Regions from separate parts of the Exiguobacterium sp. s145 genome, predicted to be linked through region 3. Evidence: riboswitches for the same ligand, from Rfam matches in the RefSeq annotation. Region 3 holds a riboswitch; each other region holds the start of a gene.
What was found. A riboswitch is a leader RNA that binds a small molecule or an ion and turns the genes downstream of it on or off. The one in region 3 is predicted to bind lysine.

Region 1 (4,764 bases), on a different contig from region 3:
TTTTTGATCAGTTTACGGATCGGTCCTTTTGTATTGTCGGTCGTAAAACAGACTTTTCCCGGATTTTTCCCTTTCGCATATTGGCGTAAGTCATCTAAGTAGTGTTGAACATAGGCGGCAATGGCCGGCTTGGCATCATACCCGGCTTCTTCCGCAAACAGTTGGACCGATACGGCCATCCGGATTAAATCGTACAGATAGGATCCGAGATACCCTTCGTCAAAGTCATTAACGTCATAAATGATTTCCCCTTTGGCATTGCCGTGGACCCCGAAATTTTCGAAGTGAAGATCGCCTTGAATCCAGGTCGGTGTCTCCGGCGGCGTATCAAATCCGAGCGGAATCCGGGTCACGTCATAATAAAACAGGTGGGAACTGCCGCGGAAAAAGAGAAACGGACTGACACTCATCTTTTGATACTTCGTTTGCCGTGCCGCTTCATCGAGTCCGCGGACTTCATGATCGTAGAAATCGAGTACTTTCGAGATGGTCAGCTGCCGAATTTCCTCATAGACTTGCGTGAACATGGAAAACCCTCCTTTGTCTAGAAAAAAAGACAGCAAAACGAATCCGCTTTGCTGTCTTTTACCTTCATTCGAAGTGCTTTTTATATTCCCCGTATCCAGCCGAATCAAGCTCTTCTACCGGAATAAATCGGAGTGCTGCTGAATTGATGCAGTAGCGGAGACCTCCGAGTTCAGTCGGACCGTCATCAAAGATATGACCAAGATGACTGTCGGCATTCGCAGAACGGACTTCTGTCCGCGTCATGCCGTGACTCGTATCGAGTTCGACTTCCATCTTGTCCTCTGAGATCGGCTTCGCGAAGCTCGGCCATCCGCAGTTCGAGTTAAACTTGTCTTTTGACGTAAAGAGCGGTGTCCCGTCGACGATATCAACGTAGAGACCCGGTCGCTCCTCATCCCAGTATTCATTGCGGAAAGCGGGCTCTGTCCCGTTCTCCTGCGTAACTTTATACTGGATCGGTGTCAGGCGTTGTTTCAACTCCTGCTCCTTGCCTTGATCTTTCCAGGCTTCCTTGACGAATTTGGCACGTCCCGATCCGACACTGTACATCTGATAACGGAACGGATTTTTTTTATAATAATCCTGATGATACTCCTCTGCCGGCCAGAACGGTTTTGCCGGACGGATATCGACCGCTACCGGTTTCGAGAAACGACCGGACGCATCAAGCGCCGCTTTCGAACGTTCTGCCGCCTGCTTTTGATCTTCGTCGACATAAAAAATGGCCGGTTCGTAAGACTGACCGCGGTCGTTGAACTGTCCGCCGCCGTCCGTCGGATCAATTTGCCGCCAAAAAATTTCAAGCAACTCATCATATGTGATGACCGACGGATCATACGTGACTTCCACCGCTTCTAAATGTCCTGTCGTTTCAGAACAGACCTCTTTATAAGTCGGGTTTTCTGTATGACCACCTGTATAACCGGAAATGACTTGTTCGACACCATCATATTTATGAAATGGTTTGACCATGCACCAGAAACAGCCACCTGCGAATATTGCTTTTGCCATCTAGCTTCCCCTCCTCTGTATAGGTCTATTTTAACGCGTTCCGTGCGGCTACCCTACTATCTTGCTCAGTCAATCTTCGGGGTTCGCTTTTAAGCGGCGCATGACAAAATAAATCGCCGCAAACACTAAAATCAATCCACCGAACGAATACCACATATTATTCATGCGGTACAGCATCTGATAGATCGCTAACGTCACAAGTAAAATCGCAATCGGGATGAATGCCCGTTTAAAGTGATACCAATAGTTCACTGAGGTCGCCTCCATTTTTCTTTTATCTTAATCGATTTCTCACCGTTTGATACGTTTTCCGAATGATTCTTTCTCAAAAGACACAAAAAAAGTCGACTCCGCTTGAAACGGAATCGACTTTTTCAATTACGGACGCGGATGCTCCGGGAATTCCATTTCTTCATAAGGAACGACCGATGTCCGGTTTTTAAATTTATGACCTAACCAAAAGGCAAGGAATAACGGGATACCGACATATGTTGCGGCAATTCCCACCCAGTCAATTTGATCCGCGAGGAACGCGGCGTAGTTTTGACCGACGATGACGAGGAAACAAAGTCCGAACGCAAAGAGCGGTCCAAACGGGAAAGCAGGTGCCACGTACGGCAAATCACTGAGCGAATGACCTTGCGCAAGGAATCCTTTGCGGAAACGATAATGGCTGATCGCGATACCGAGCCATGCGATGAAACCGGTCATCCCTGATGCATTCAACAGCCACAGATATACTTGACCGCCGAACATCGATGTCAGGAAGCAAAGTGCTCCGATGGCACCGGTCGCAAGCAACGCATTGCGGGGAACACCGTTTTTTGAGACCTGTGCGAACAATTTCGGTGCATCCCCTTGGCGTGCCAACGTATACAGCATCCGTGTCGACGCATACATACCGGAGTTTCCTGCCGATAAGACAGACGTCAGGATGACAGCGTTCATCAATGCAGCTGAGAACGCAAGACCGGCTTTTTCAAAGACAAGTGTAAACGGACTGACTGCTACATCGGTAATATCATTCGAAACGAGGTTCGGGCTTGTGTACGGAATCAACATTCCGATGACGAAAATCGCAAACACATAAAACAGAAGAATCCGCCAAAAGACTTGTTTCACGGCTTTTGGAACGTTTTTCTTCGGATCTTCCGACTCACCGGCTGCGATTCCGACAAGTTCTGTTCCCTGGAAACTGAAACCGGCAACCAGAATGATACCGATGACGGCCGGGATGCCTCCGACGAACGGCGCATCACCTAACGCAAAGTTTTTAAAGCCGACCGGTGCTTCAGATGTGAAGACACCGAAGATCATCGCGACACCGACAATCAGGAAGATGATGACAGTGACTACTTTGATCATCGCGAACCAATATTCCGCTTCCCCGAAACCTTTAACGGAGAAGTAATTTAAACCGATCATCAATAACAGGAACAAAGCACTGAAGTAAAATCCGGGAACATCCGGGAACCAGTAACTCATGACGATTTGCGCCGCAACGAGTTCTACAGCGATCGTAACTGCCCAGTTGTACCAGTAGTTCCAACCGAGTGCAAAGCCAAACGACGGATCGACGAATTTTGCGCCATAGGTTGAGAAGGAGCCGGCGACCGGCATGTAAGCTGCCATCTCACCAAGACTTGTCATCAGGAAGTACACCATGATTCCGACGACCGCATACGATAACAGGGCACCGCCCGGGCCGGCAGCCGCAACGGACGCACCGGAAGCAATGAATAAACCGGTTCCGATGGCACCGCCGATCGCAATCATCGACATGTGACGGGCTTGCAGACCGCGTTTTAATCCTTCTTCAGTTGAATCGAGTTTTCTTTGGGGTTGTAAAGTATTCATCTTATTCGCTTCTCTCTTTTTTAAATTTTTGAGAGGACACTTTTTGAATCGAAAAAAAACAAAAAGCGCCCTCACCTTCCAGAAGGAAGATGAGAACGCAACATAGTAAAATGGATGCGCCCCATTCTACCGTCGTGAAAGATAGCTCCCCACAAGCCAGATCTGACCTGTGACAGTATTAGACCTGTTCGATCTAATCCCAATCGATCATCTTCAAAGCGATGATTGATTTCGGCAATTCTTCCTTTTCAGTCACCTCATCTGCCGCTTGACGACATCCGTGACTGTACTTATAAGAACTGCAACCTCCATCCCACTGGTTGAGTGAGAACTAATTAAGTTAGTTATAATTTCGTTATTACTTCGTCATGTTACACAAAACGTCTTCAAATTGTCAATTCTTTTTTTGAAATTTCCGCTATCCGTGGTAAAAATCCGTAATTTTTAGTACACTAAATTATAGAAGTTAACCGAGAGAAAGGATGTTGCTTGAATGCCACAAGAACGTGATCAACTGACCTATCGATTAGAGGAACAAATGCGGGTCATTCTCCGGACACTACGCCGCGAACTCAACCGACTGTTTGAAGGAACCGCGACGCGGAGTGAATTTTTCATTTTGCGTAGCCTGTCCGAAAATGGTCCCCAACGTCCGACTCTACTCGCAGAGCAGTTTGAGCTTGCGACAAGTCAGGTAACAGCTTTGACTGATCGTTTGTACAAAGCCGGATTCGTCACGCGGACGCGTTCGACGGATGACAGAAGATCGATTGTTTTAGCACTGACGGACGAAGGAGAAGCCGCTTTCCGCGAACTTGAAGTCGTCCGCCGGAAATATCTCCAAGAGCGTTTCGGCACCCTCACGGAAGAAGAGCTGAATGCGATGGTTCTCGTCTTCGATAAGATCCTCTTAACGATGGATGAAGAAGCGATTTCTTCCTAAAAATTACTTTCAAAAAAATATTTATTTTTTTCTCCGACAAAGTTCACTTGACTGTGTACTTTGTCTTTTTTATTGACTTTAGCATCTTTCGCTAAACATTTTTCCATTTCTTGCCGTTAGTAAAATGGGTATACTGGAACTATCTTATTGGAAATGCGTTTACGAGGAGCTGGGAGGATTTGTTGTCCATCATGAATAATTTCATCATTAACTTTTGCTTACTGTTTACAACGATTACTCTTTTGTTTCTTCCTTTTCGAAATCACCCACGGATTACACCGAACACGAATCTGAACGTTCGACTCGTTTTAGGTGGTCTCGCCGGTCTGATTTCTGTCCTTCTAATGTTCAACAGCATTCAGATTGATGTCGCCCAGGTCGACTTACGGATTGTCCCTGTCGTCATCGCCATGATGTTCGGCGGG
Region 2 (4,764 bases), on a different contig from region 3:
AAAGACCGAGTGGGAACAAATCGAAGCCGGTCTTAAACAGTTGCAAACGACACTCGAGCAACACGTCTATACGACAGTGGATGAAGACATCCACATGAATCTCGAGCGGTTACTGACGGAACAGATTGGTCCGGTCGCCGGTAAACTGCATACAGCCCGCAGTCGAAATGACCAGGTCGCGACTGATCTCCACCTTTGGATGGAACAGCATGTTTTAGAACTCCTGTCGAGTCTTCGCAACCTGCAATCCGTCATTACGGAACAGGCGGAGCAACATGTGGAGACGGTCATGCCGGGTTATACCCATCTGCAACGGGCGCAACCGATCTCACTCGCGCATCATCTGCTCGCTTATTTTTGGATGTTTGAACGGGATGCCGATCGATTGACCGATAATCTGAAACGGATTCGGATGTCGCCGCTCGGTGCCGGGGCACTGGCGGGAACGACTTTCCCGATTGACCGCTTCAAGTCAGCCGAGTTACTTGGGTTTGAACAGGTCTATCCGAACAGTTTGGACGCGGTCTCAGACCGGGACTTCGTGATTGAATACCTTGGCATCGCGTCGACGGTCATGATGCATCTGTCACGCTTTTGCGAAGAAATCATCATCTGGGCGTCGCAAGAATTTTCGTTCATTGAGCTGTCCGATGCGTTTTCGACGGGATCAAGCATGATGCCGCAGAAAAAAAATCCAGATTTCGCGGAACTGATCCGCGGCAAAACAGGTCGTGTCTACGGAAATCTGATGGGTTTCCTGACGACGATGAAAGCATTACCACTCGCATACAATAAAGATATGCAGGAAGATAAGGAAGGTGTCTTTGACACCGCTGATACCGTGTTACAATCCGTTCAAATTTTTACAGGCATGATCGAATCGGCTACGTTTAAGACAGAAGCGCTCAAGAAGGCGACGATGCAAGACTTCTCGAATGCAACGGAACTGGCGGATTATCTGGTCACAAAAGGGATTCCGTTCCGGGAAGCACATGAAATCGTCGGGAAAGCCGTCTTACATTGTGTCCAAAGCGGCTGTTTCTTAAAAGATTTGACGCTGTCCACGTATCAGACGTTCCATCCGGTCATTGCAGAAGATGTCTATCCGTTGTTAGATCCGGTTCAGGCGGTCGCACGACGGGGAAGTTACGGCGGGACCGGTTTTACGGCCGTCCGGGATCAACTCGCATTAGCGAAGAAGCAACTTGAAAAATTATAAAATTCAAAAAAAGTTTGGCAAATCACTGGATTTAACAAAAAATGTTTGCTATAACTGTAACTAACAACCGACAGATAGAGGCGCGGATGACATCAGTAGCAACACTTATTCAAGGCAAGCATGCCAAGTGATGTGAAAGGGGAAATCCGCCGAAGTGAACAAGAAAATGCTTTTTCTTGATTGCTGGTACAACGGTTAAGATCCGTTGTACTGCCGAAACCCACGTTTCGGAGCGCTATCTTACGTAAAAGAACGTATGACGCTGTCATCGTTTGTCCGATCGTGATAACGACGGGCCGTAGGAACGCTCCTACCGGCCCGTCGTTTTTTTCTGTTTCGGGACAAAAGGAGATAGGATTGTGACAACTGTACTTAAATTTGGTGGTAGTTCGGTTGCGACTGTCGAACAGATTCAGTCAATTGCGAATTATTTGAAGAATCGGACGGAACAAGGAGAAAAATTAGTCGTCGTCGTGTCGGCAATGGGGAAAATGACCGATTCATTGATTGCTCAGGCGCAGGCGATAACGGACCGTCCGGAACGACGCGAACTGGACCGGCTGCTTGCAATCGGTGAAGAACAGACGATTTCATTACTCAGCATCGCCCTGAACTCACTCGGGATAAAAGCCTTGTCGCAGACAGGGGCCCAGGCAGGCATCAGCACGATGGGACTGCACACGAAAAGTAAAATCAAACAGATTGACGGCGAATTGCTCCGGAAAAAACTGGAGACATACGACGTCATCATCGTCGCCGGTTTCCAGGGCGTCAATGAGCTCGGGGATGTCACGACACTCGGTCGCGGCGGATCGGATACGACAGCCGTCGCATTGGCCGCGGTTCTTGATAAACGATGTGAAATTTACACGGACGTCGACGGTGTTTACACAGCTGATCCACGGATTCATGCAACGGCACAACCGATTCCACACATTTCATACGATGAGATGATGGAAATGAGTGCACTCGGTTCAAAAGTCATGGAGATGCGCAGTGTCGAACTCGGTAAAAAATACGGCGTCCACATCTTCGTCGGAAAAACATTAGAATCGGAAAGAGGGACTTGGATCATGGAGGCAACGGAAACGATGGAACAAAAAGCGGTCACGAGCGTCAGTGTAACGAAAAACGTGTTGACGGTGTCAATCAAGCATGTACCGCAGACGAACTCGGCGGTCACGGATATCTTTGAACTGTTATCAGGACGTCACGTCAACATCGATATGATCAGTCAGACGACGTTTGACAGTGACATCTTCCTTTCCTTCTCTTGTCCGCTGGATGAAGAAGAGTTTTTGGAAGAAGCACTGCAGGATATCATCAATCGTTTCCCGACGGTCAAAGTCGACCGTCATAACCAGCATGCCAAGTTATCCGTCGTCGGAATCGGGATGCGGGACGCAACCGGGGTCGCTTCGAAATTGTTTGCGACGTTCCGGGCGGAAAACATCACGTTTTATCAAGTCACGACATCAGAAATCAGCATCTCATATACGATTGCCCAGGCCGATATCGAACGGACTGTCGCAGCAATCGCAAAAGCATTCGATCTGTAAGGAGGAAATCATATGTATCATGTCGCAGTCATTGGCGCAACCGGTGCCGTTGGTCAAAAAATGTTACAAGTCCTGGCGGAACACGATTTTCCGGTCCGTCAGATTTCAGCTTATGCTTCAGCCCGTTCAGCCGGGAAAATCGTTCAGTTCAAAGGACAGGACGTCACGATTCAAGCGTTATCGGAAAACATCACGAAAGACGGGATTGATGTCGCACTGTTCGCAGCTGGCGGTACCATCAGTGAACAGTATGCCCCGTTGCTTGCTGCAGCAGGAACACTCGTCGTTGATAATTCCAGTGCGTTCCGGATGCAGGCAGATATTCCGCTTGTCGTACCGGAAGTAAATTCGCAGGCAATCGGACGGAACGATCGTTTGATCGCCAATCCGAACTGTTCAACGATTCAATCGGTCGTCGCCTTGGCACCGCTTCAACCATTTGGTTTGAAGCGCGTCAACTATACGACGTATCAGGCCGTATCCGGTTCCGGTCAAAAGGGAATCGAGGATTTAGCCCGCGGCAGTCGCGGCGAAGAACCGGTCAACTATCCACACCCGATTCATGATAATATTTTGCCGCATATCGATGTGTTCTTACCGGACGGTTATACAAAGGAAGAACAGAAAATGATTGACGAAACTCGGAAAATCTTTCGTTTGCCGGAGTTGCCCGTCAGCGCGACGTGTGTCCGTGTCCCGGTCACGAATTCACATTCCGTTGCCATCAATGTCACGTTTGAGCAGGAAACAAGTGTTGAAGCGATTCGTGCTGCTCTGGCCGAAGCACCTGGCGTCGTTTTAGTCGATAATGTCAGTCATAATCAATATCCGATGCCGCTTGATGCAAGCGGAACAGACGACGTCTATGTCGGACGAATTCGTCAGGATCAAAGTCTCGCCAATACGTTCCACATCTGGTGTGTCGCCGATAATATCCGTAAAGGGGCCGCTTCGAACGCTGTCCAGGTAGCACGGCAAGCACTTGAAAGTTCAATCCATTCGTAAGAAACGAGGAGGAATCCGATATGTTTAAAGGAGCAGGAACAGCACTGGCTACACCATTTACATCAACCGGTGAGCTGGATTTAGCGGTATTTGAACAACTGATCGAACAACAACTCGCAGCGAACATTCAAGCGTTAGTCGTCGGGGGAACGACCGGAGAAGGGTCAACGTTGACGAATGAAGAGTTTGAAACGTTACTTGAAACGGCAATCCGTGTGACAGCCGGACGTGTACCGGTCATTGCCGGGACCGGAACGAACAATACGGCTCAAACGATTGAAAAAACACAGACGGCAGCCCGACTTGGTGCTGATGCTGCCATGCTGGTCACACCTTACTACAATAAGACATCACAAGCAGGACTCGTCGCCCACTTCACGGCGGTTGCGGATGCAGTCGATTTGCCAATCATGCTCTACAATGTTCCGTCACGGACAGGGGTCGCGATTTCCGTCGAAACAGCCGTCACACTTGCCAAACATCCGAACATCCAAGCGTTTAAAGAAGCAAGTGGAGACGTCAGTTTCATGGGGGAATTGATGACGGCCTTACCAGATGGCTTTGCAGTCTTCTGCGGTAACGATGATCAAATTCTTCCTTATATGGCATGGGGGGCACAAGGCGTGATTTCCGTCTTGTCGAATCCGTATCCAGCTGAGACGCAAGCGCTTGCAGAAGCGTTACTGGCAAACGACTATGTTACGGCACGACGGATTCAAAGTGATTTGATGCCTGTTATCTCAGCATTGTTTAGCGATGTCAATCCGATTCCCGTCAAAGCAGCGCTCGAAGAAATCGGACTGGCGGTCGGAGCACCGCGTCTGCCGCTCGTCCGTCAGTTGGAAGCGGGACATGCGCATCTGCTTGAGATGATGCGGAGTTACAAAGGAGTGGTTGGATGAAACTCGCCATTCACGGATACGGGGCAACCGGACATTTCGTCCACGAACTGGCACCGGATGCTGTCGTCGCCGTCATCGA
Region 3 (4,764 bases):
CGGCTCGACGAACGGGCTGCGGGAGATCGGACAACATGTCCGCGAAAAACTCGAGGCATTCTATGAGGCAGAGGATTGACAGTCGTTTTCGTATCCGTAATAATGGAAATGAATTAGCACTCTTGTTGATAGAGTGCTAAAAACAAACAGGAGGTATCGAAAATGGAAACGAAACAATTTAAAGCCGAATCGAAACGATTGCTCGAAATGATGATTCATTCCATCTACACGCATAAGGAAATTTTTTTACGTGAGTTGATTTCGAATGCCAGTGACGCCATGGATAAGATTTATTATAAAGCGTTGACGGACGAGACGATCACGTTCGACAAGGATGCCTATAAAATTACGATTGAACCGAATAAAGAAACACGTCAGCTGATTTTGCGCGATACGGGAATCGGGATGACAAAAGACGAGCTCGAAGAAAACCTCGGAACGATTGCCAAAAGCGGATCGCTCGCTTTTAAAGCGGAAAATGAGTCAAAAGACGGCCATGACATCATCGGACAGTTTGGTGTCGGTTTTTATTCCGCATTTATGGTTGCAGATACGGTGACGGTCGTGACGAAACCGTTTGGCAGTGACGTCGCCTACAAGTGGGAGTCACGCGGAGTCGACGGCTATACGATCGAAGAGGTCGAAAAAGAGGCAGTCGGAACAGAGATTACGTTGCACATCAAAGCGAACGAAGAAGAAGAGAACTACGATGAATACCTAGAACCGTACCGCCTCCGGAGCATCATCAAGAAATACTCCGACTTCATCCGCTATCCGATTGAGATGGAGGAGACGGAACAGCGTCCGGTCGAGGGATCAGATGAAACAGAGTCAGTGACGGTCATGAAGACGGTCAATAGTATGGTACCGATCTGGCGCAAGAACAAACGGGAGCTGACGGATGAAGATTACCGCAACTTCTATCAGGAAAAACGATACGGATTTGACGCACCGATCAAACACATTCATATCAGTGCCGACGGGGCCGTCCGTTATCAGTCCATTTTGTTCATTCCGGAGCAACCGTCATTTGATTATTATTCGAAAGAGTTCGAGAAAGGACTCGAACTGTATGCGAACGGCGTTCTGATCATGGAAAAATGCAGTGATCTCTTACCGGATCACTTCAGCTTCGTCAAAGGAATGGTCGATTCGGAAGATTTATCGCTCAACATCTCGCGTGAAATGTTGCAACACGACCGGCAGTTAAAATTGATTGCGAAGAACATCCAAAGCAAAATCAAGACACAGCTCGAAGCATTGCTGCGTGACGACCGCGAAAAATACGAGACGTTTTACCAAGCATTCGGTCGTCAGCTGAAGTTCGGCATCTACAACGATTACGGCATGCAAAAAGATACGGTGAAAGATCTTGTTCTGTTCCATTCGGCCAAGGAGAAAAAACTGGTGACGCTCGCCGAATACGTTGCTGCGATGCCGGAAGATCAGAAGTACATCTATTACGCGTCAGGTGAAAGTACGGACCGGCTGGATAAGTTGCCGCAATCCGAGCTCGTGAAAGACAAAGGATTTGATATCCTGTACTTCACGGAAGAAATCGATGAGTTTGCGATTCAAATGCTCCTTAACTATGACGGAAAAGAATTCAAGTCCGTCATGAGCAGTGATCTCGGGATTGAACAGACGGAGCAGGCGGAAACGACGGAAACACAAGCCGAGATGTTTAAAGCGATGCAGGAAGTACTCGCAGGACACGTCAAAGAAGTCAAAGCTTCGACCCGACTAAAATCACATCCGGTCTGTTTCGCGACGGATGGTGCAGTATCGATCGAGATGGAGAAAATCCTCAAAGCGATGCCGAACAACCAGGATGTCGCAGCGGTCAAAATCCTGGAGTTGAATACATCACATGACGTCTTCCAGGCGATTGAGACAGCGTATACAGAAGACCGTTCGAAATTTGAACGGTACACGAAGCTGATGTATCAACAGGCGTTGTTGATGGAAGGGTTGCCGATTGAAGATCCGGTTGCCTTTGCAAATGAAGTCTGCGCCTTGATGATCTGACATAAAAAGATCGTATAAAGAAAGCCGGACCCGATGAATTCATCAGGTCCGGCTTTTTTGGATGGCTTGTTTACTTCGTCTTACTCCGAGCGAAGTTGCGACGGCACTTCACCGCGGCGTGACAGAACATTCAACATGACGAGGAAAATCACGAAGGCGACGAGTGCACCGAGGAAGCCGAATACGGATGAACCGGTGACACCAAGAATGAGGTAACCGACAGCGGATACTGCTGCGCCGATCAACGCGTACGGTAGCTGTGTCGTGACATGGTCAATATGATGTGAACCGGCACCGGTCGAACTGAGAATCGTCGTATCGGAAATCGGTGAACAGTGGTCACCGAAAACGGATCCGGCAAGAACAGCTGCAAGTGTCGGTAACAATAGACTTGGATCGACTGCCATGATCAAATCGGCTCCGATCGGTAACATGATCCCGAACGTTCCCCAACTCGTTCCGGTTGAGAACGCCATGACACTGGCAATCAAGAACAATAAGAACGGCAGGTAAGAAGCAGGAATCGATTTGCTGACGAAACTGGCTAAATAATCCCCGGTTTTCATATCGCCGATAACTGCGATGATCGTCCAGGCGAACAACAGAATGACGACAGCGGGCCACATCGATTTTAGCCCTGCCCAGATGCTGATACGGTAATCACGTGCCGGAATTTTTCGACCGATCAGCATCAGGAACGCAACGATTAAACTGATGACGACACCGGAAACAAGGGAACGTGTCACGTCCGTCGCTTCAAAAGCACCGATTAATGTAAAGGATCGGCCGTCCGCCGCAAGGGCTTGTGCACCTGTCCAAAGGAGTGCTGTGACAGTCGCGATGACTAGGACGATGATCGGAACAACCAGATCGCGGACTTTTCCGCCGTCGTGTTCCTTGACTTCTTCCGCCATTCCCATCGGTGTCCCTTTGTTGGAATCAAACAATTCGCCTTGTAAAGCCCGCAACTCGTGCGTCCGCATCGGTCCGACAGCAATTCCCGTATAGGCAATGTAGAGCGTCAGTAACAAAGCAAAGATAGCATAAAAGTTCAATGGCACAATCATCATGAAGGCACTGAACGCCGAGTAATCCGTAATCGAATGCGTCGTTAAAATACCGGCAATGATTGAGATGATGAAGGCACCCCAACTCGATAACGGACTGATGACACAGACCGGTGCAGCGGTCGAGTCGATGATATACGCCAGCTTCGCACGTGAGACGCCACGACGGTCCGTTAACGGACGACTGACGTTTCCGACAGCAAGACTGTTGAAGTAATCATCGATGAAAATCAAAATCCCTAACCCGAAAGCAGCGAGTCTTGCACCACGTGCCGTCTTGACATGCGTCGTCGCCCATTCACCGAAGGCATGGGCACCGCCGGATGTTTGAATCAGTGTCGACAAGACACCGAGTAATAGTAAGAAAACAAGTAATAAGACATTCCATTCATTTAACGCACTGTCTGCCCAAAACAGGCTGAAGATGTTTTTCCCGAGATAAACTGCAGTATCCAACGGATTGAAGCTGTGAAGCAGCAAGGCACCAATCAAAATCCCGACACCGAGTGAGATGACGACTTTGCGTGTAACGATCGCTAAAACGATGGCGACAAGTGCTGGTACGAGTGCGACGATAGAATCTGAATAATTGACCATGGTTGTGGTTTCTCCTCCTTTTTTAGAAGATGAGACCCGTTGCACAGAAAAAAGCAAGGGCACCGGCAACAAAGCCGACACCCTTGCTGGATGCGTCTTTCTTAGCCGAATTGGAGTGCTCCATACAATACGCGTATGGCAATCGAACGGGTCTTTCCCGGTTCGACCAGCATCGTCATGTCTGACACATGACGATACTTCGGCGGTCTCACCTTTCTTCGATCGTCTTCGTTGTCATCCTCAGATCAAATACTCATCAAGACCGCGCCTCTACCTCATCGATAAAATAGTCATATTCTTTTCATAATAAAATTTTATCGCATTCCAAAAAAAAAATTAAGGATGTTTGTTAGGTATTGAAATAAGAATTCAATTGCTTCATCAAATAGTCTTTATTTTCTTCAAACTGTCGCTTCCGATGTCCGTTTGCTCCGGAAGGATGGGGGAAACCGAACAAAACGGTATGTTTTTTGATTCGTCCCTGATGAAGCAATGTCCGGACCGTCGATTCGACGACGCGTCCGAACGGGACCAAAATGACAGGGTCGGGTAACTGATTTAATTCCGCCGCAAAATGCTCATAAGCGTAATGTTGCAACAGTGGTGTCCGGTCAATCTTCGGTTGATGTCCCGTATAATTTTTATCCCGGTAAAAAACAGGATGTCTCAGAATCGAAGTCATGTGTAACAGTTCCTGATTTGTATGAAATAACGTGGCGGTTGAAGAAATATTCAGCAGATGATGCAGTTCCAGTTCGTCTAACATCGTTGTCAAATTACGGCGCATCGGACCGGCAAAACTGGCACTGTATTTGACGATTTTCGATGTTTCTTCGATTGTCGCGCCATGATGGAAGGCATCAGCCGCTTCTTCATAAGCAATTCGCATCTGTTCGAATCCGGGAGTAATCCCGATGAAAACGACTTTCGCGGAAGGATTGATGTATTCGCCGATCGGTGAATAATAAACGGATAAATCCTGTTCCTGTTGTAATAAAAAACTGTCCACACACAAATCCTGGCGAGTCAGAGGCCGATCAATCGGTAAAGACCGGATGGCCTGTTCAAAAAT

Region 1: linked by a shared signal. The riboswitch ahead of KNQ07_RS11055 (amino acid permease) and the one ahead of KNQ07_RS13785 (Na+/H+ antiporter NhaC family protein) in region 3 are both predicted to bind lysine.
Region 2: linked by a shared signal. The riboswitch ahead of KNQ07_RS10750 (aspartate kinase) and the one ahead of KNQ07_RS13785 (Na+/H+ antiporter NhaC family protein) in region 3 are both predicted to bind lysine.

Annotation. Positions count from the first base shown of each region.
Region 1 covers NZ_JACSMV010000014.1:21,518-26,281, forward strand. The annotation lists gene KNQ07_RS11040 (DUF2252 domain-containing protein) at 1-527, opposite strand, end outside; gene msrA (peptide-methionine (S)-S-oxide reductase MsrA) at 592-1,539, opposite strand; gene KNQ07_RS11050 (hypothetical protein) at 1,609-1,791, opposite strand; gene KNQ07_RS11055 (amino acid permease) at 1,918-3,396, opposite strand; lysine riboswitch at 3,531-3,715, opposite strand; gene KNQ07_RS11060 (MarR family winged helix-turn-helix transcriptional regulator) at 3,890-4,339, shown strand; gene KNQ07_RS11065 (diguanylate cyclase) at 4,531-4,764, shown strand, end outside.
Region 2 covers NZ_JACSMV010000013.1:43,846-48,609, forward strand. The annotation lists gene argH (argininosuccinate lyase) at 1-1,219, shown strand, start outside; lysine riboswitch at 1,287-1,465, shown strand; gene KNQ07_RS10750 (aspartate kinase) at 1,579-2,778, shown strand; gene KNQ07_RS10755 (aspartate-semialdehyde dehydrogenase) at 2,791-3,783, shown strand; gene dapA (4-hydroxy-tetrahydrodipicolinate synthase) at 3,804-4,685, shown strand; gene dapB (4-hydroxy-tetrahydrodipicolinate reductase) at 4,682-4,764, shown strand, end outside.
Region 3 covers NZ_JACSMV010000022.1:44,521-49,284, reverse strand. The annotation lists gene KNQ07_RS13795 (hypothetical protein) at 1-79, shown strand, start outside; gene htpG (molecular chaperone HtpG) at 163-2,028, shown strand; gene KNQ07_RS13785 (Na+/H+ antiporter NhaC family protein) at 2,109-3,692, opposite strand; lysine riboswitch at 3,798-3,973, opposite strand; gene KNQ07_RS13780 (uracil-DNA glycosylase family protein) at 4,042-4,764, opposite strand, start outside.